DNA from 4 places in the Streptomyces sp. LN549 genome. Region 4 is predicted to be linked to each of the others. Evidence: riboswitches for the same ligand, from Rfam matches in the RefSeq annotation. Region 4 holds a riboswitch; each other region holds the start of a gene.
The links. Region 4 has a riboswitch for thiamine pyrophosphate ahead of SH922_RS36775 (purine-cytosine permease family protein). Riboswitches for the same ligand answer to the same signal wherever they lie in the genome.
Positions count from the first base shown of each region.

Region 1: another riboswitch for thiamine pyrophosphate. It lies ahead of SH922_RS29540 (thiamine ABC transporter substrate binding subunit); the one in region 4 lies ahead of SH922_RS36775 (purine-cytosine permease family protein).
Region 2: another riboswitch for thiamine pyrophosphate. It lies ahead of thiC (phosphomethylpyrimidine synthase ThiC); the one in region 4 lies ahead of SH922_RS36775 (purine-cytosine permease family protein).
Region 3: another riboswitch for thiamine pyrophosphate. It lies ahead of thiO (glycine oxidase ThiO); the one in region 4 lies ahead of SH922_RS36775 (purine-cytosine permease family protein).

Region 1 covers NZ_JAZHRI010000002.1:6,557,840-6,562,706, forward strand. Annotated here, with positions in the region: gene rlmN (23S rRNA (adenine(2503)-C(2))-methyltransferase RlmN) at 1-948, shown strand, start outside; TPP riboswitch at 990-1,106, shown strand; partial or broken gene SH922_RS29540 (thiamine ABC transporter substrate binding subunit) at 1,188-2,292, shown strand; gene SH922_RS29545 (ABC transporter permease) at 2,379-3,992, shown strand; gene SH922_RS29550 (ABC transporter ATP-binding protein) at 3,995-4,867, shown strand, end outside.
Region 2 covers NZ_JAZHRI010000002.1:4,460,903-4,465,769, forward strand. Annotated here, with positions in the region: gene SH922_RS20080 (IclR family transcriptional regulator) at 1-381, shown strand, start outside; gene SH922_RS20085 (SsgA family sporulation/cell division regulator) at 483-920, shown strand; gene SH922_RS20090 (YibE/F family protein) at 1,001-2,332, opposite strand; TPP riboswitch at 2,403-2,536, shown strand; gene thiC (phosphomethylpyrimidine synthase ThiC) at 2,529-4,328, shown strand; gene SH922_RS20100 (DUF885 domain-containing protein) at 4,429-4,867, shown strand, end outside.
Region 3 covers NZ_JAZHRI010000002.1:2,320,815-2,325,681, reverse strand. Annotated here, with positions in the region: gene pknB (Stk1 family PASTA domain-containing Ser/Thr kinase) at 1-1,051, opposite strand, end outside; gene SH922_RS10245 (thiazole synthase) at 1,235-2,029, opposite strand; gene thiS (sulfur carrier protein ThiS) at 2,032-2,262, opposite strand; gene thiO (glycine oxidase ThiO) at 2,259-3,440, opposite strand; TPP riboswitch at 3,438-3,550, opposite strand; gene SH922_RS10230 (NAD(P)/FAD-dependent oxidoreductase) at 3,762-4,867, shown strand, end outside.
Region 4 covers NZ_JAZHRI010000002.1:8,272,269-8,277,135, forward strand. Annotated here, with positions in the region: gene SH922_RS36765 (M23 family metallopeptidase) at 53-628, opposite strand; gene SH922_RS36770 (dienelactone hydrolase family protein) at 1,231-1,965, shown strand; gene SH922_RS36775 (purine-cytosine permease family protein) at 2,036-3,436, opposite strand; TPP riboswitch at 3,426-3,519, opposite strand; gene SH922_RS36780 (formylglycine-generating enzyme family protein) at 3,564-4,538, opposite strand; gene SH922_RS36785 (ROK family protein) at 4,535-4,867, opposite strand, start outside.

The sequences.
Region 1 (4,867 bases), 1.7 Mb from region 4:
CGGTACGCGCACGACCCGTCGGAGTGGACCAACATTCCGGCCGGATCGAGGGACAAGCTCGCCGAGGCGATGTTCCCCGACCTGATGTCCGTGGTCCGGCACATCAGCTGTGACGACGACACCACCCGCAAGACGCTGTGGAAGCTGCACGACGGGACGCTGGTCGAGTCCGTCCTGATGCGCTACCCCGAGCGCGTCACGATGTGCATCTCCTCGCAGGCCGGCTGCGGCATGAACTGCCCGTTCTGCGCCACCGGACAGGCCGGTCTCGACCGCAACCTGTCGACCGCCGAGATCGTCCACCAGATCGTCGACGGCATGCGCGCGCTGCGTGACGGCGAGGTCCCGGGCGGGCCGGCCCGGCTCTCCAACATCGTCTTCATGGGCATGGGCGAGCCGCTCGCCAACTACAACCGCGTGGTCGGCGCGATCCGCCGGCTGACCGACCCCGAGCCCGACGGCCTCGGGCTCTCGCAGCGCGGGATCACGGTCTCCACCGTCGGCCTCGTCCCCGCCATGCTCCGCTTTGCCGACGAGGGGTTCAAGTGCCGCCTCGCCGTCTCGCTGCACGCGCCGGACGACGAGCTGCGCGACACCCTTGTGCCGGTGAACACCCGGTGGAAGGTCCGCGAGGTACTGGACGCGGCGTGGGAGTACGCGGAGAAGTCCGGCCGCCGCATCTCCATCGAGTACGCCCTGATCCGCGACATCAACGACCAGGCGTGGCGGGGCGACCGGCTCGGCCGGCTCCTCAAGGGCAAGCGGGTCCACGTCAACCTGATCCCGCTGAACCCGACGCCCGGCTCGAAGTGGACCGCCTCGCGGCCCGAGGACGAGAAGGCGTTCGTCGAGGCGATCGCCTCCCACGGCGTGCCGGTGACCGTCCGGGACACCCGCGGACAGGAGATCGACGGGGCCTGCGGACAGCTGGCGGCATCCGAGCGCTGAGGCGGAAACCAGGCGTGTAGCCTGGGCTCGAATTCAACTTCATATTCCGACAGGGGAGCGCCACAGCGCTGAGAGTGCGGCACCAAGGACAGGTTGGCCGCAGACCCTCTGAACCTCGCCCGGGTCATTCCGGGTAGGAAGTTCGGACCTTACTCAAGCTGTTGCGCCCTGCCCGCTTCCGGTTTCCACCGGTGCGGGCAGGGCCGCGTCTCTTCCTGGTCACCCCCAGGAGGAATCACATGAGCACCACCAAGAAGATCGCGCTGACGGCCGTCGCCGCCGCGCTCGGCGCGACCGCACTCGCCGGATGCGGAAGCTCCGACGACTCGGCCGCCGGCACCGGCGGAACCAAGGGCACCGGCTCCAAGACCGTCACCCTCGTCAGCCACGACTCCTTCAACGCCTCCAAGAACGTGCTGAAGGAGTTCACCCGGGAGACCGGCTACACCGTCAAGGTGCTGAAGAGCGGGGACGCGGGCGCCGCCCTCAACCAGGAGATCCTGACCAAGGGATCGCCCCGCGGCGATGTGTTCTTCGGCGTCGACAACACCCTGCTCTCGCGTGCCCTCGACAACGGCCTGTTCACCTCGTACAAGGCAAAGGGAATCGACCAGGTCGCCGCCGGCGTTCAGCTGGACGCGGAGAAGCACCGGGTCACCCCGGTCGACACCGGCGACATCTGCGTCAACTACGACAAGAAGTACTTCGCCGACAAGAAGCTCGCGCCGCCACAGTCCTTCGACGACCTGGCGAAGCCCGCGTACAAGAACCTCCTCGTCACCGAGAACGCCGCGACCTCCTCGCCCGGCCTCGGCTTCCTCCTCGGCACGGTCGCCACGTACGGCGAGGACGGCTACCAGGACTACCTGGAAGAAGCTGAAGGACAACGGCGTCAAGGTCGTCGACGGCTGGGAGCAGGCGTACAACGAGGAGTTCTCCGGCTCCGCCGGCGGCAAGAAGGCCAAGGCCGACAGGCCGCTCGTCGTCAGCTACGCCTCCAGCCCGCCCGTCGAGGTGCTGTACGCGGATCCGCAGCCGAAGACGGCCCCGACCGGGGTCGCCACCGCGACGTGCTTCCGCCAGATCGAGTTCGCAGGCCTGCTCGACGGAGCGAAGAACGAGGCGGGCGGCAAGGCCCTGCTGGACTTCCTGATCAGCAAGAAGTTCCAGGAGGACATGCCGCTCAACATGTTCGTCAGCCCGGTCACCAAGGGCGCGAAGGTGCCGGACCTCTTCACGGAGTTCGGTGCCACGGTCGACAAGCCGACGACCGTCGCCCCGGACGAGATCGCCAAGAACCGTGAGCAGTGGGTCCAGTCATGGTCCTCGCTCGTAGTGAAGTAGCGAAGACTCCCGTACGCGGACCGGGCGCGCGCGGGAAATCCGCGCGCGCCCGGGCACGGCGCGGGAGCGCGGTGCGGCTCGGACTGATGGCCGTGCCCGTCGCCTTCTTCGCGCTGTTCTTCGCCTACCCCGTCATCGCCATCGTCGGACGCGGGCTCAAGGCAGACGGGGTGTGGCAGTTCGGACGGTTCGGCGAGGTGCTGAGCCGGCCGGACATCCAGGACGTTCTCTGGTTCACCTGCTGGCAGGCGCTCGCCTCGACCGCGCTGACCCTGCTGATCGCCCTGCCGGGCGCCTATGTGTTCGCCCGGTTCGACTTCCCGGGCAAGCAGCTGCTGCGGGCGATCGTCACCGTGCCGTTCGTGCTGCCGACCGTCGTCGTGGGTACCGCGTTCCTTGCGTTGCTGGGGCGCGGCGGACTGCTCGACGAGCTCTGGGGCGTACGGCTCGACACCACGGTGTGGGCGATCCTGCTGGCACACGTCTTCTTCAACTACGCCGTCGTCGTGCGTACCGTCGGCGGGCTCTGGTCGCAGCTCGACCCCCGTCAGGAGGAGGCCGCACGGGTCCTCGGCGCGGGACGTTTCGCCGCTTGGCGCCGTGTCACCCTTCCCGCGCTCGGCCCCGCCGTGGCCGCCGCCGCGCTGATGGTCTTCCTTTTCACGTTCACCTCCTTCGGTGTCGTCCAGATCCTGGGCGGCCCCGGATTCTCCACGCTGGAGGTGGAGATCTACCGGCAGACCGCGCAGCTGCTGGCCCTGCCCACGGCCGCGGTCCTGACCCTGGTGCAGTTCGCCGCGGTCGGCGCCATCCTCGTGGTGCACGCCTGGACCGTACGGCGCAGGGAGACCGCACTGAAGCTGGTCGACCCGGCTCAGACCGCCCGCAGGCCGCGCGGCGCGGGGCAGTGGGCGCTGCTCGGCGGAGTGCTGCTGACCGTGCTGGTGCTGATCCTGCTGCCGCTCGCCGTTCTGGTGGAGCGGTCGGTCGACGTGTCGGGCGGTCACGGATTCGCGTACTACCGGGCGCTGGCGTCGGCGGAGATGAACAGCGGTACGTTCCTGGTCGCGCCCCTGGAAGCGATCGCGAACTCGCTGCGCTACGCCGTGGTCGCGACCCTCATCGCGCTGGTCGTCGGCGGACTGGCCGCGGCAGCCCTGACCCGGAAGGCGGGCCGGCTCGTCCGGGGCTTCGACGCGCTGCTGATGCTGCCCCTCGGGGTCTCCGCCGTCACCGTCGGCTTCGGCTTCCTGATCACCCTCGACGAACCACCGCTGGACCTGCGGACCTCCTGGATCCTGGTGCCGCTCGCCCAGGCGCTGGTCGGGGTGCCCTTCGTCGTACGCACCATGCTGCCGGTCCTCAGAGCGGTGGACGGGCGGCTGCGCGAAGCCGCCGCGGTGCTGGGCGCCTCGCCGCTGCGGGCCTGGCGCGAGGTGGACCTCCCGCTGGTGCGCCGGGCGTTGCTGGTCGCCGCCGGATTCGCGTTCGCCGTGTCCCTCGGCGAGTTCGGGGCCACCGTGTTCATCGCGCGGCCGGACAACCCGACACTCCCGGTGGCCGTCGCCCGGCTGCTGGGGCGGTCCGGGGAGCTCAACTACGGCCAGGCGATGGCCCTCAGCACCATCCTGATGCTTGTGTGCGCGGTGTCGCTGCTGCTGCTCGAACGTATCCGCACCGACCGATCCGGGGAGTTCTAGAGATGCTGACACTCGAATCGGCCACCGTCCGCTTCGGCGAGCGCGCGGCGCTCGACGCGGTGGACCTGGAGGTCGCCGAGCACGAGATCGTCTGCGTGCTGGGGCCGAGCGGCAGCGGGAAGTCGACGATGCTGCGGGTGGTCGCCGGACTTCAGGACCTGGACGGCGGGCGGGTACTGCTCGACGGCGCGGACCAGGACGGCGTGCCGGTCCATCGGCGCGGGCTCGGCCTGATGTTCCAGGACCACCAGCTGTTCCCGCACCGGGACGCCGGGGCCAACGTCGCCTTCGGGCTGCGGATGCACGGCGTGAGCCGGAGCGAGCAGGAGCGCAAGGTCACCGAACTCCTGGACCTGGTGGGGCTCCCGGGCGCCGAGCGCCGCGCCGTGGGCGCGCTCTCGGGCGGCGAGCAGCAGCGCGTAGCCCTCGCCCGCGCCCTCGCTCCCCGGCCCAAGCTGCTGATGCTGGACGAACCGCTGGGCCAGCTGGACCGCAGTCTGCGTGAACGCCTCGTCGTGGAACTGCGTACGCTCTTCGCCCGGTTGGGTACGACGGTGCTCGCCGTCACCCACGACCAGGGCGAGGCCTTCGCGCTGGCCGACCGGGTCGTCGTGATGCGCGACGGGCGCATCGCTCAGGTGGGCACCCCGCTCGAGGTCTGGCAGCGCCCCGCCTCCGCCTTCGTCGCCCGCTTCCTCGGTTTCGACAACGTGGTGGAGGCGACGGTCACGGAGGAGGCCGCCGACACGGACTGGGGCAAGGTGCCGGTGCCCGCCGGATCGCCGCAGGGGGCCTGCGATCTGCTGGTGCGCCCGGTGGGGGTCCTGATCGGAGCCCCGGAGGACGGCCTGCGCTGCACCGTGGGCGCCCGCACC
Region 2 (4,867 bases), 3.8 Mb from region 4:
GAGGAGTGGGCGGCCTTCGGTGAGACGGGGCACGCCCATGCCATCGGCCAGTGCCTGCTGGGCCAGCTCGACGAGCAGGCCCGCGAGGACCACCTGGACCGGTATCCGGTACACCCGCTGACCCGCTACTCCGTGCGCGACCGCCCGGCACTTCTTGAGCGGCTGCGGTCGACCGATCGTATGGAACCTGTCATCGAACGACAGGAATACGCCCTCGGGACGGTCTGCGCGGCCATCCCGATCACGGCCGGATTCACGGCCGCCGCGGTGGCCATTTCGGTTCCTCTCGACCAGGCGGAACGGTTGCTCCCCGCAGTCGAACGACTACGTGGCGAAGTGGCCAGCCTCTTGCGTTCGTTCGTGTTCTCTATCAGTATCTGAAAAATCACTCCTTGTGATCTGCTATCGGGTGCACCACGATGGCGTCAATAGGGCCATGGGGGATCATTCCTGGCCAGATTCATCTACTGCGGGGTTGAACGATGCGCGAGTCGGTTCAAGCTGAGGTCATGATGAGCTTCCTCGTCTCCGAGGAGCTCTCTTTCCGTATCCCGGTGGAGCTCCGGTACGAGGTGTGCGATCCGTACGCGATCCGGATGACCTTCCATCTGCCCGGCGACGCCCCCGTCACCTGGGCTTTCGGCCGTGAGCTGCTGCTCGACGGTCTCAACAGCCCCAGTGGTGACGGCGATGTGCACATCGGGCCGACGGAGCCCGAAGGGCTGTCCGACGTCCACATCCGGCTCCAGGTGGGGGCTGACCGTGCGCTGTTCCGGGCCGGCACGGCACCTCTTGTGGCGTTTCTCGACCGGACGGACAAGCTCGTGCCGCTCGGGCAGGAGTGCACGCTGGGTGACTTCGAGGGCAATCTGGAAGAGGCGCTGGGGCGAATTCTGGCCGAGGAACAGAACGCCGGCTGACGAAGGCCGTGCCCATGGCCTGCATGCCGGTCGAACAGCACACCTGCCGAACGGGTGAATCGCTCTCCGTGTCCGGGCACTCAGGACCTCGCCCGGCGACGGCGTCCCCTGCCGCTCCGTACGGGCGCCGGAGCACCGGAAAACGCGGCGAGCCCGGTGCGGTCCGCGGAGACGACCAGTGCCGCGAGCGCGGTGGTCACCGGCACCGAGGCGACCAGTCCGATCGAGCCGATCAGTGTGCGCACGATCTCCTCCGCCACCAGTTCGCTGTTGGCCACCGTTCCCATGCTGCTCTGGGCGATCGAGAACAGCAGCAGCAGTGGAAGCGCGGCGCCCGCATAGGCGAGCACCAGGGTGTTGACCACCGAGGCGATGTGGTCACGCCCGATCCTGATCCCTGCCCGGTAGAGCTCCTTCGCACTCATCGTCGGATCCGCCTGGTGAAGTTCCCAGACCGCCGAGGTCTGGGTGACCGTCACATCGTCGAGCACCCCGAGGGAACCGATGATGACGCCGGCCAGCAGCAGTCCGCTCATGTCGATGTGCGGATACAGGCCGTGGATGAGGCCGGTGTTGTCATCGGTGTTCCCGCTGAGGCTCGCCCAGCCGATGAAGAGCGAGCCGAGCAGCCCGATCAGCAGCAGTGAGATCAGGGTTCCGATGACGGCGACCGAGGTGCGGGCGGTCAGCCCGTGGCAGATGTAGAGCGCGATCAGCATGATGGCGCCGGCCCCGACGACTGCCACGACCAGGGGGTTCGAGCCCTGCAGGATGGCCGGAAGGATGAACAGGGTCAGGACGGCGAACGACAGGGCGAGCGCCACCAGCGCCATGACCCCGCGCATTCTGCCCACGGCCACCACCACCAGGGCGAAGACCCCGGCCAGCAACAGCAACGGGAACTTCCGGTTCACATCGGTCACGGAGTACTGGAGGTCGTGGGGCGCGTCGGGGGCGTGCGCGAGGACCACCCCCTGTCCCTTCCGTAGTTGTCGGGGCGCGTCCGGCTGGACGACCTCGATGAATGTGCGGCCCTTGTCCTGGCCGCTCGTCACTTCGACGGTGGCCTTCTCGCACAGGCGGTCCCCGGTGGCCGGCTCGCCCGTGGGCGGCGATGTCTCACCGCTGACGGGGATCTGCGAGGCGCTCACGTCCTTGCAGTCGACCTTGCCGACGTTCACCACCTTGCCCTGCTGGGTCTGCCGGTCGAAACCGACACCGGTGCGCTCGTGCGCCGGCGCACCACCGGGCCAGAGCACCACGAGCCCGACGACGACCGCGGCCGCGAACGGAATCAGCACGGCGGCGATCACCTTGCGCAGATGGCCGGAGACGGGAGCGGCGGGGCCGTGGCTGTGCGAGTGCGCGTGCTGATGGCCCTGCGGTTCGCAGTCGTTATGAGGGGACGTCACCGGCCGATCATCGCAACAAGCAAGGGGCCCTCTGTTCAGCTTGCCGATCGGGGCGCTAGCGTGGTGGCACCTTTGCACACGCGGGAGCTCGGAGCACCGGGCTGAGAGGGCGCTGATCTCCGTACGTCCGTACGGGACAGGCTGCGCCGACCGCCGAACCTGTTACCGGGTAATGCCGGCGTAGGGAGTAGGTCTCATGACCACATCGGACGCACGCACGCCTGCCTCGAACCAGAGCGACGAGGCCGGGAAGTCCATCGGATGGCACAAGGGGTACGTCCAGGGTTCACGCCCGGACCTCCGGGTGCCGGTCCGTCAGGTGCACCTCACCAACGGCAAGGACGTGACGCTGTACGACACGTCGGGGCCGTACACCGATCCCTCGACCGAGACCGATGTCCGCCGCGGACTGGCACCTCTGCGGGAGAACTGGATCACCGCCCGCGGCGACACCGAGGAGTACACGGGACGTCCCGCACGCCCCGAGGACGACGGGCTCAAGCACACCTCACCGCGCGGGGGGCTGCGCAATCTGGACGCGGTCTTCCCGGGCCGTCCCCGCCAGCCGCGGCGCAGCCGGGACGGCCGGCCCGTCACCCAGCTCGCGTACGCCCGCCGGGGCGAGGTCACCCCGGAGATGGAGTACGTCGCGATCCGGGAGAACGTCGAGCCCGAGGTGGTGCGCGAGGAGATCGCGGCCGGCCGCGCCGTCCTGCCGGCCAACGTCAACCACCCCGAGATCGAGCCGATGATCATCGGCAAGCGGTTCCTGGTGAAGGTGAACGCCAACATCGGCAACTCCGCGGTCTCGTCCTCCATCGAGGAGGAGGTGGACAAGATGACCTGGGCGACCAAGTGGGGCGCCGACACGGTCATGGATCTGTCCACCGGACGCAACATCCACACCACCCGTGAGTGGGTTCTTCGCAACTCCCCCGTTCCGATCGGCACCGTGCCGCTCTACCAGGCCCTGGAGAAGGTCGACGGCAGGGCGGAGGAGCTGACCTGGGAGATCTACAAGGACACCGTCATCGAGCAGGCCGAGCAGGGTGTCGACTACATGACGGTTCACGCCGGCGTGCGCCTGCCGTACGTGCCGCTGACGGCCCGCCGCAAGACGGGGATCGTCTCCCGAGGCGGCTCGATCATGGCGGCATGGTGCCTCGCGCACCACAAGGAGTCGTTCCTCTACGAGAACTTCGAGGAGCTCTGCGAGATCCTCGCCTCGTACGACGTGACGTACTCCCTGGGTGACGGGCTGCGTCCCGGGTCGATCGCGGATGCCAACGACGAGGCACAGTTCGCTGAACTGCGTACGCTCGGCGAACTGAACACCGTCGCCAAGCGGTTCGGTGTCCAGACCATGATCGAGGGTCCGGGCCACGTCCCGATGCACAAGATCAAGGAGAACATCGACCTCCAGCAGGAGATCTGCGAGGAGGCGCCGTTCTACACGCTCGGCCCGCTGACGACCGATGTTGCGCCGGCGTACGACCACATCACCTCGGGCATCGGCGCCGCGATGATCGCCTGGTGGGGGACGGCGATGCTCTGCTACGTGACACCCAAGGAGCACCTCGGTCTGCCCAACCGGGACGACGTGAAGACCGGGGTCATCACCTACAAGATCGCGGCCCATGCGGCAGACCTCGCCAAGGGGCATCCGGGGGCGCAGGAGTGGGACGACGCGCTGTCGGACGCCCGGTTCGAGTTCCGCTGGGAGGACCAGTTCAACCTGGCCCTCGACCCGGACACGGCACGGGAGTTCCACGACGAGACGCTGCCGGCCGAGCCGGCGAAGACGGCGCACTTCTGCTCGATGTGCGGCCCGAAGTTCTGCTCGATGAAGATCTCCCAGAAGATCCGTGACGAGCACGGCGACGGGGCCACGGCTGTCCACACCGAATTCGACGCGGAGGCGCTGGCCGGCATGGCGGTGAAGTCCGAGGAGTTCGCCGCCCGGGGCAACCGGGTGTACCTCCCGGTGGCGGACTGACACCTGCATGGCAGGCGCTGTTCCGGATGGCCCCGAGGGCCGTCCGGAACAGCGCTCGGAGGCCTGGAGGAATGATCCGACGGCGCGTCAAGATGTGTCCATGGCAAATGAATCGGTCACCCCGCGCAGCCTCGCCGACCGTCACCTCGATCAGGTGGCCGCACACGATCCGATGACCTCCGCATGGCTGGGCCTGAAACCGGCAGACGATCGGCAACCGGACCTCTCGCCGGAGGGCTTCGAGGCCCATGCCGAGCTGGCCCGCCGCAGTCTCACCGCACTCGACGCCGTCCTTGTGCCGGACGACCCCGCTGAACAGGCCTGCGCCCGGCTGCTGCGGGAACGCCTCACCGCCGAGCTCGCGATGCACGACACCGGCGAGAACTACCGACAGCTGCGCACGGTGGGCGGGCATGTCGACCAGGTACGGGCGATATTCACTCTCATGCCCACGACCACAGACGAGGACTGGGCAGCGGTGGCCGGCCGGCTGCGCAACCTCCCCGGCGCCCTGGACGGCTACCGGGACACCCTCACCG
Region 3 (4,867 bases), 6.0 Mb from region 4:
CGATGACACCGCGCCGCGGCGTCCCGCGGAGCCCCGCGCGACGGCCCGGCGGCTGCGGGGGCAGTTGCGGGGGCATCTCGAGCCGGCTGGTGTGGTGGGCGGTGCCCTGGCCCGGCGGCAGCACCCGGGGGATCACGCTCGTGCGGTCCTCGGCGTCGTCGTGCACCTCGGCCAGGGCCTGCGGCGGCACGGCGTCCAGCTGTGCGTCGGTGAGGCCGGACCGCGCCCGGCGGGACTCGGCGAGCAGCGCCACGGCGTCGAACGGCCGGATCTCGGGGTCACGGGCGGTGGCGCTCGCCACCAGCTCGTCGAGCTCGGCCGCGAGACCCGGGACGACGGCCGAGGGAGCCGGGACGTCCTCGTTGAGGTGCTGGTAGATGACCTGGGCGGGGGATTCCCCGGTTCGCGGCTTGGTGCCCGTGAGCATCTCGTACAGCACGACACCGCACGCGTACACATCGGCGCGGGTGTCCGCGGTGCCGTGCTCGATCTGCTCGGGGGCGAGGTACGAGACCGTTCCCAGGATGCTCCCGGTGGTGTTCGTGACCGATCCCACGGCCCGGACCAGGCCGAAGTCGGCGACCTTGACCCGGCCGTCGTCGCCTATCAGCACGTTCTCCGGCTTCATGTCCCGGTGGACGAAGCCCGCCCGGTGTGCGGCGCCCAGCGCGGCGAGCACCGGTTCCAGGATGTCCAGCGCGGCGCGCGGCTGCAGGGCGCCCCGCTCGCGCAGTACGTCGCGCAGCGTGCACCCCGCGACGTACTCCATCGCGAGGTAGACGTACTGCCCGTGGGCGCCCTGGTCGAACACCGCGACCACGTTGGGGTGCGCGAGCCGGGCCACCGACTTGGCCTCGCGGATGAAGCGCTCGACGAAGGAGGCGTCGGTCGCGAGCGCCGGATGCATCACCTTGAGGGCGAGCACCCGGTCGAGCCGGGTGTCCATGGCCCGGTAGACCGTGGCCATGCCGCCCACGGCGATGCGGGCATCGACGCGGTAGCGGCCGTCGAGCAGCTGCCCGACGAGAGGGTCCTGGAGGGTCGTATCCACGCAGGCGAGTCTACGAGCCACCGCGGACACGGCCGACGGGCCGGGGCGATCCCGGGGCCCAACTGCAGCCGAGCCGTGACAGGGACATGCGATCCGCAGCCACGGAACGGCCGTGCCCCGGGGCCGGAACGTGCCGGGGCCGGGACATGAGATCCGCCTCACGCACCGGCCGGGCCCCCGGGCTCAGAACGCCGGGCGCTCCGGATCCAGCACCGCCCGCCCCGCCGTCGGTGACGACGCCTCGGCGAAGTGGCGGCGAGGGATCCGCCCCGCGCGGTACGCGAGCCGCCCGCCCTCCACCGCGTGGCGCATCGCGGCGGCCATCAGCTCGGGTTCCTGGGCCCGGGTCACCGCCGACGCCAGCATCACGGCCGCACATCCCAGCTCCATGGCGAGCGCCGCGTCCGACGCCGTGCCGGCGCCCGCGTCCAGGATCACCGGGACCTGCGCCTGCTCGACGATCAGCTGGAAGTTGTGCGGGTTCCGGATGCCCAGACCGGAGCCGATGGGGGAGCCGAGCGGCATGATCGCCGCGCACCCGACATCCTCCAGTTTCCGGGCCAGCACCGGGTCGTCGTTCGTGTACGGCAGGACGGTGAAGCCGTCGTCCACCAGCGTCTCCGCGGCGTCCAGCAGTTCGATGGGGTCGGGCAGCAGGGTGCGCTCGTCCGCCACCACCTCCAGCTTGACCCAGTCGGTGCCGAGCGCCTCGCGAGCGAGCCGGGCGGTGAGCACGGCCTCGCCCGCCGTGAAGCAGCCCGCCGTGTTCGGCAGCACGCGGATGGAGAGCTTCTCCAGCACGGAGAGCACGGAGCCCTGCACGGTCGGGTCGAGCCGGCGCATCGCCACGGTCGTCAGCTCGGTGCCCGAGGCGGTCAGGGACCGCTCCAGCACGTCCAGGCTGGGTGCCCCGCCCGTCCCCATGATCAGCCGGGAGCCGAAAGAGGTGTCCCCGAGGGCGAAGAGGTCGTCGGACATGGTCAGCCGCCCTGGACCGCGGTGAGGACCTCGACCCGGTCGCCGTCGGTGAGCGCGGCAGCGGGCCACTGGCCGCGCGGCACGACGGTCTCGTTCAGGGCGGCCGCGACGCCCGAGGACGCGCTGGTCAGCGAGGCGACCAGGGCATCCAGGGTGGTGCCCGGCGCGATGGCGACGGTCTCGCCGTTCACGGAGACGGAGACCGGAACGGAAGGGGGAGTGGGCGTGGTCATGCGGGCTGCTCCTGAGGTGCGGGGGCGGCGGCGGGCGAGAAGCGGCCGGGGGAGAAGGGGCGGGCCACCTCGGGCAGATCGCCGTCCGCCAGCAGCTGCGCCATGGCGTCCCCGGTGACGGGGGTGAGCAGCACCCCGTTGCGGTGGTGACCGGTGGCGAGATGGAGGCCGGGCAGTGCGGTGCGGCCGAGCAGTGGGGCGTTGTCGGGGGAGGCGGGGCGCAGGCCGGCGCGGGTCTCGGTGAGCGGCAGCTCGGTGACGCCCGGCACCAGTTCGTGCGCGTCGCGCAGCAGCTCGTACACACCGCCCGCCGTGACCGTGGTGTCCCAGCCCATCTCCTCGCTGGTGGCGCCGATGACCAGCTCCCCGTTATCACGCGGCACGAGGTAGACGTGGCTGCCCCGGACCACGGCCCGCACGGTGCGGGAGAGGAAGGGGGCGTACGTGGTGGGCACGGTCAGCCGCAGCACCTGGCCCTTCACCGGGCGGACCGGGGGCAGGATGTGCTCCGGCACCCCCGCGAGCCGGCCGCTGAGGCTGCCCGCGGCGAGCACGACCTGATCGGCCGCCGGCTGCGTACCGTCGGCCAGTACGACTCCGGTGGCCCGGTCGGCCGTGACCGAGAGCCGCTCGGCCCGTTGGCGGTGGAGGACGACCCCCGCCCGTTCGCACGCCGTCAGCAGTGCGGCGGCCAGCCGTCGCGGGTCGACCTGGTGGTCGCCGTCGACCCGCAGCCCGCCGCGTATGCCCGGTGCGAGCATCGGCTCGAGGCGGCGGCACTCCCGGCCGGTGAGCCACTCCGACTTCAGGCCCGAGCGACGGTGCAGGGCGTGGAGTTCCCGCATCTGGGCGCGGTCGTCGGCATCGAGCGCGACGGCCAGGGTGCCGCAGGTGCGAAATCCGATGTCCTGTCCGCTCGCCGCCTCCAGCTCGGCCGCGAACGCCGGATAGCGCGCGGCGGAGGCGACGTTGAGGCCGAGCAGCATCGCCTCGCCGTAGTGGAGTTCGGTGACGGCTGCCAGCATCCCCGCCGCGACCTGGGCTGCGCCGCCGCCCGGTTCGGGATCGACGACCGCGGTGGTCAGGCCGCGCTGCGCGGCCCGCCAGGCGGTCACCAGGCCGATGATGCCGCCCCCGATGACGAGGACGTCGGACCCGTTCGTACGGTGCGTGCGCATGGGCGTCCAGCCCCTCCCTTCGCCGGCATGACCCGGATCAGGTTCGTACGGTCGAAGGCCGTCCAGCCTCCCTCTCAGCCCGGTACGACCGGACTCCCGCGAGTAATCTGCACGGCTACCCTAAACCTCTGCCCCGCGCCCCCGGCAAGGGGAGCCGGTGCCGTGAGCGGGGCACGCGCACGGTGGTCCGGCAGCGGTGAGCCGGGAAGCATCTTCCTGACGGCCCGTCAGGGTGCTTAAGGTGGTCGGGTGGACGAGCAGACCGGACAACAGCAGACAGAGCCGCGGCAGAGCCGCCGCGTCGTGATCGCCGGAGCGGGCATGGCGGGCGTACAGACCGCGGTGGCCCTGCGCGAACAGGGCTTCACCGGCCCCGTCACGCTGATCGGCGCCGAACCGCACCAGCCGTACGACCGGCCCCCGCTGTCGAAGGCGGTCCTTCTCGGCAAGGCCGAGGACTCGGCCTTCGACATCGACTTCGAGGCGCTGGACCTCACCCTGCGGCTCGGCCTCGACGTGACCGCGCTGCGCGCGGGCGACCACGAACTGGACACTCCGGACGGGCCCGTCCCGTACGACGTCCTGGTCGTCGCCACCGGTGCCGAGCCCCTGATGCTGCCCGGCACCGAGGGCGTCCCGGGCGTCCACCTCCTGCGCACGCTGGACGACGCCGCCCGGCTGCGGCCGGTCCTCGAACAGCAGCACGACGTCGTGGTCGTCGGTGCGGGCTGGATCGGCGCCGAGTTCGCCACCGCGGCCCGCGCGGCCGGCTGTGCGGTCACCGTCGTCGAGGCCGCCGAGCACCCGCTCGCCGGCGCCCTGCCCGCCGAGGTGGCGGCCCCCATGACCGGCTGGTACGCCGAGAGCGGCGCCGGACTCCTCACCGGTGCCAGGGTCGACCGCATCGAAGCCGGCCGCGTGGTCCTGGCGGACGGCCGTGCGATCCCGGCGGACGCGGTCGTCGTCGGCATCGGCGCCCGGCCCGCGACCGGCTGGCTGGCCGGATCGGGGATCGAGCTCGGCCCGGACGGGTCGGTGACCGCGGACGCGTCACTGCGCACCTCGCTCCCCGATGTGTACGCGGTCGGGGACTGCGCCTCGTTCCCTTCGGCCCGGTACGGCGAGCGGCTGCTCGTCCACCACTGGGACAACGCCCTCCAGGGGCCCCGGACCGTCGCCGCCGCCGTCACCGCCGCCACTCCGGAGGGCGACGGGCAGCCCCCGGTCTACGACCCTGTGCCCTACTTCTGGTCCGAGCAGTTCGGCCGCTTCGTCCAGTACGCGGGCCACCACACGGGGGCCGACACCCTGGTGTGGCGCGGCGATCCGGCCGAACCCACGTGGACGGTGTGCTGGCTGCGCGCCGGAGCGCTCGTCGCCGTACTGGCGGTCGGCCGTCCGCGCGATCTGGCGCAGGGGCGCAAACT
Region 4 (4,867 bases):
ACAGGGGGTCATCGGGTGCCGGTCGGTCCTCCCGCCGACACCCGGCGGTGTGTCAGCATCTGTTGTTGCTGACCTGGTTGCGCTTGAGGTAGTCGCTCCACGTGATACCCTGGACGACCGCGACGACGACCGCTCCGTCGAGCTTCTGCTCGTAGTGGAGGTGCGGGGAGAGGTCGTAGAGGGCCGAGGTGTTGCCGACCTCGCCGATCAGCTGGCCCACGTTCACCGTGGCGCCCGCGGCCACCGAACGAGTCTTCAGATGGGCGTACCGTGTCTGCCAGCCGCCCCCGTGACCGATGACTATCGTGTTCCCGTATCCGGCGCCCGTCGAGTAGTACGACTCGAGGACCGTGCCACTGGCACTGGCGAACACCCGGCGGCCCAGGTCGTCCGGGGTGCCGTTCGCGTCGTAGTGGTTCCAGTCGATCGAGTGCGCGGGACTGTGCCCCGACCAGTTGTTGCCGAGCCATGTCTGGTTGCACTCGAAGGGCATCTTGAAGGCGGGCCGTGCGGCAATGGCGGCTTCCGACGAGTTCACGACCGGCGCCGCGACAGCGGTTGGAACGGTGAACACGGTGGCCGCGACCGCGCTCATGGTGATCAGCGACCGGCGGAAATTCCTGTGCATGGTTCTCCCCTTGTCGTCTTGCGTCGGGTGACACGGCGATTCAAGGAGGCGGGCATACACAGCGGATACATTCCGCCCGTCGACGAAGACGCCGGCCTGTCCTACGTCGTGGCCGTGCCGAAGTCCCAGCAGGTCCGCGGCCCTCGCATCGAGCACCTCATTGCCAGGCCCCCGACGAGGCATGGCAGCGGCTCTCCTGCGGCGACGGTGCCAAAGGACCGCGGCGCAACGACTGGGCTGCCGCCCGACTGCCGGCGGTCTGGGAGTTCGACGGCGACGAGCCCACCCGGCAACGCCGGGGCGACGGTCCCGGAAGCGAGGGACCCGCCGCCTCTCCGGTGCGGGGCGGTGGGTCCGTCGAGTGCGAACAGCGCTGTGGGCAGGGGGACCTGGCGATGATCCAGTCCGGTGGGCTACGTTGTGAAGCGATGACTACCGGGACGGCATTGCGCCATACACGGATCGGCTACCCGGCGCTCCTCTGAGCGCCGTACGGGTCGATACCGGCCCGCTGCGAGACCGCGGATCCGGCGCTGTTGCGCGGGCTCCGCCTCCTGTCGTGCTGATCACAGCTCGACACGTCAACCACGACAGGAGAACTCATGACCGTCAAGACATTGCACATTCCCACCGCGGACGGCCGGGCCGATGCTTTCGCCGCCTTCCCCGACCGTGGCGAGCGGTTCCCGGGCGTGCTGATGTACGCGGACGGCTTCGGGATCCGGCCCGTGCTGCGGGAGATGGCCGGTGAACTGGCCGAGCACGGGTACTACGTGCTCGTCCCCAACATCTTCTACCGGCACGGCCCGGCGCCGGTCATCGATCTTCCCGGACACATCGGAGACGAGGCCCGGGAGAAGGTGTTCGAGCAGTTGATGCCCTTGATCGAGGCGCACACCGCCGAACGCGCCCTGAGCGACGCCGACGCCTACCTCAGGTTCCTCACCACTCAGCCCGAGGTCGGCGCCGGACCGGTCGCGGTGACCGGTTACTGCGTAGGCGGCCTCCTGGCGGTGCGCACCGCCGCTGCCCACCCCGGCCAGGTGGCCGCTGTCGCCGGATTCCACGGCCCCGTGGGCGCCGACGGGCCCGACAGCCTGAGCCGTCTCACCGGCGAGGTCTACTTCGGTCACGCGGAGACGGACATGACTCCCGAGACTCTCGGCGAGCTCAACCAGGCCCTGGATGCCACGGGTGTCGCCTACACCTCCGAGATCTACCCCGGCACCGTTCACGGCTTCACGATGTCCGACACCGATGCCTTCGATCCTGCCGCGCTGCAACGCCATTGGGACCACCTGCTGCCCCTTCTCGGCCGGACCCTGGCCATGGGCTGAGTCTTCGGCCCGGAAACGGAACCGAAGCCCGCGGCTGCGGAGCCGGCCCTGTACGGAAAGTCATTCGCCGTCAGGGCCGGTGGCGCAGCCGTAGTGGTGCGTAGACCGCCAGGGCCACGAGGAACGCCACACCGTACGCGAGGTCCGCCCCGTGCAGTGCCTTCGCGACCGGACCCACGTACAGGCTGGTGCTCATGAACGGCATCGCCGCCCCGAAGCCGAGCGTGAAGGCGGTCAGCGCCGGCCACCACGGCTGTGGGCGGGAGCTCTCGGTGGCCAGGTCGATGGGGGAGCCGGCGCGGGCCCTGGCCCGGACGGTCCAGTCGACGGCGACGATCGCGACGAATGCGGGGATCCAGTAGCCGACGAGGAGCAGCACGTTCTGGAAGCGTGTCGTCGTGTCGGCCGCGTGCATCCACAGCACGAGCGGAAAGCCGAGTACGGCGGCGAGTGCCGCGGCGACGGGACGTGGCAGGCGGACCCCCATGGTCTGGAGGGCCAGCGATCCGCTGTAGTCGTTCATGGCGTTGCTGCACAGCGCGGCGAGCGCCACGGCGAGCAGCCCGAACGCTCCGAGGGCGCCCCCGCCGAGCAGTGTGTCGATGCCGCGCGCGGTCTGATCGGTGAAGACGGACGCACCCCACAGACCGAGGGCCTGAACCGCCACGAAGGAGACACTGATGCCGAGCAACGTGCACCAGAACATGCGCGGCCGGGACGCGGTGCGCGGCAGATAGCGGCTGAAGTCGCTGGCGTACGGCGCCCAGGACAGCGCCAGGCTCAGGGCGATGGTGCACGTCAGCACGAACGCGCCCGCCCGGTCGGCACCGTGTACCGAGCCGTTGGCGACTGGGTGCACGCCGTGCAGGAGTTTCGTGGCGAGCACGATGAAGGCGGCGGCCAGAGTGAAGGTCATCACTGTCTGGAGCCGGTGGATCACCTCGTACCCCAGGACGCCGAGTGCGCCCTGGGCGGCCATCATGACCAGCACGCCGAGCCAGAACGGCCAGCCGCACAGCTGGGCCAGCGCGTCTCCGCCGAACAGGCCGATCAGCGCGTCCCAGGCGATGGACGACAGCCACTGCAGCGCGCCCGGCAGTACGACACCGCGGCCGAACGCCAGCCGCGCGAGCGGGAGCTGACCGGCGCCGGTCTGGCTGCCCCAGGTGCCCAGATATGCGGTGGGTACGGCGCCCACGAGCGTGCCGAGCACGACGGCGGCGAGCGCCGTGGTGAAGTCCAGGCCCAGCGCGATGCCGACCGTGCCGGTGAAGACCCCGGTCATGGTCAGGTTGGGGGCGAACCAGACGGTGAACAGCCGGCCGGGTCCGCCGTAGCGGCGGTCCTCGGGCACGGGGGCTATGCCGTGCGCCTCGATGCGCAGATCGCCGGGGGCGGTGGGCATGCGCCCGTCGAACGCGGGTCGTGCTTCGACCGCTGCGCGCTGGTCCTGGGCATACGGCAATGACATGAGACATCCCTCCGCCAGTGCTAACTGGTTCAGGTTCGACGGGTGTGTTCTCAGCCCCTTGAGGGGCACCCCGTGTCCGGTGCGGCGGCCAGGATAGCCGGATGTGCGCGGCTCGCGATGCGGGGGGTCAGACGGTGAGCGCGCAGCGGAACCCGCCGTGTCCGGTCGTGCTGTCAGGGGTGTTCGAGGTCCGGGCGGCGATCCGGTAGCGGTTGCAGTACGAGCGGTGGCACAGGTACGAGCCGCCGCGCAGCACCCGGCTCTCGCCGTGCGGTGGCCCGAGGGGGTCGGAGCGGGTCTCCGGGCGGTCCTCGGCGTGCCAGTCGGCGCTGAACCGGTCGGCGCACCACTCCCAGACGTTGCCCGAGGTGTTGTGGAGGCCGAAGCCGTTGGGGGCGTACGCCTTGGCGGGCGCGGTGCCCGTGAAGCCGTCCTCGCGCGTGTTGCGTACGGGGAAGTCGCCCTGCCAGATGTTGCAGCGGTGCCGGCCGTTCGGGGTCAGCTCGTCGCCCCAGGGAAAGCGGGCCCGGACGAGTCCGCCGCGGGCCGCCTTCTCCCACTCGGCCTCGGTGGGCAGCCGCTTGCCGGCCCAGCGGGCGTACACCGTCGCGTCGTGCCACGACATGTGGACCACCGGGTGGTCGCGGCGGTCGCCGATCGAGGTGCCGGGTCCCTCGGGGGCGCGCCAGTGCGCTCCGGTCACCGCACGCCACCAGGGGGCGCCGGGCACGGTGCCCGGCAGTACGGCGTGCCGGGCCTCCTGCGGGACGAAGGAGCCGAACACATAGGACCAGCCGCTGAGTTCGGCCTCGGTGCGATAGCCGGTGGCCTTGACGAAGACGGCGAAGCGGGCGTTGGTCACGGCGGCCGCGTCGATGTGGAACGGGGCGACGGTCACCTCCCGTACCGGTCCCTCTCCGTCGGCCGGGAACGCGTCCTCGTCCTCGCCGCCCATCAGGAACGGACCACCGGGCACCGCGACCATGCCGCGGAGCAGGTCGGCGGGACGGCGCTCGGGTACGGGGAAGTCCGCCGGGGGAGTGGCCGTGGCGGTCGTGGCCGCCGCGGCGTTCTCGCGGGCGGGCCCGCAGCAGGCGTTCACCGCGAGGTGCCCCCGTCCAGCAGCTCCGCCAGGTCCTGGCCGGTGGTGCGCAGCAGTAGTGCCACCCCGCCGAGCGCGGCCGCATCGCCGCCGAGGGTGGATCCGCGTACCTCGATGGTGCGAGGTGCGGACGGCAGGGACAGTGCGGCGAGTTGCTCCCGGATCGGTGTGAGGACGAGAGCGTCGAGGGACGCCGGTTCCCCGTAGACGACGATGCACTCGGGGTCGACCTGGGCGGCGAGGGCCGCGAGCACCCGCCCCGCGACGACGGCCGCGGTCCGGATCACCTCGGCCGTGTCCGGCTGCCCCTCGGCGGCGAGCGCGATCAG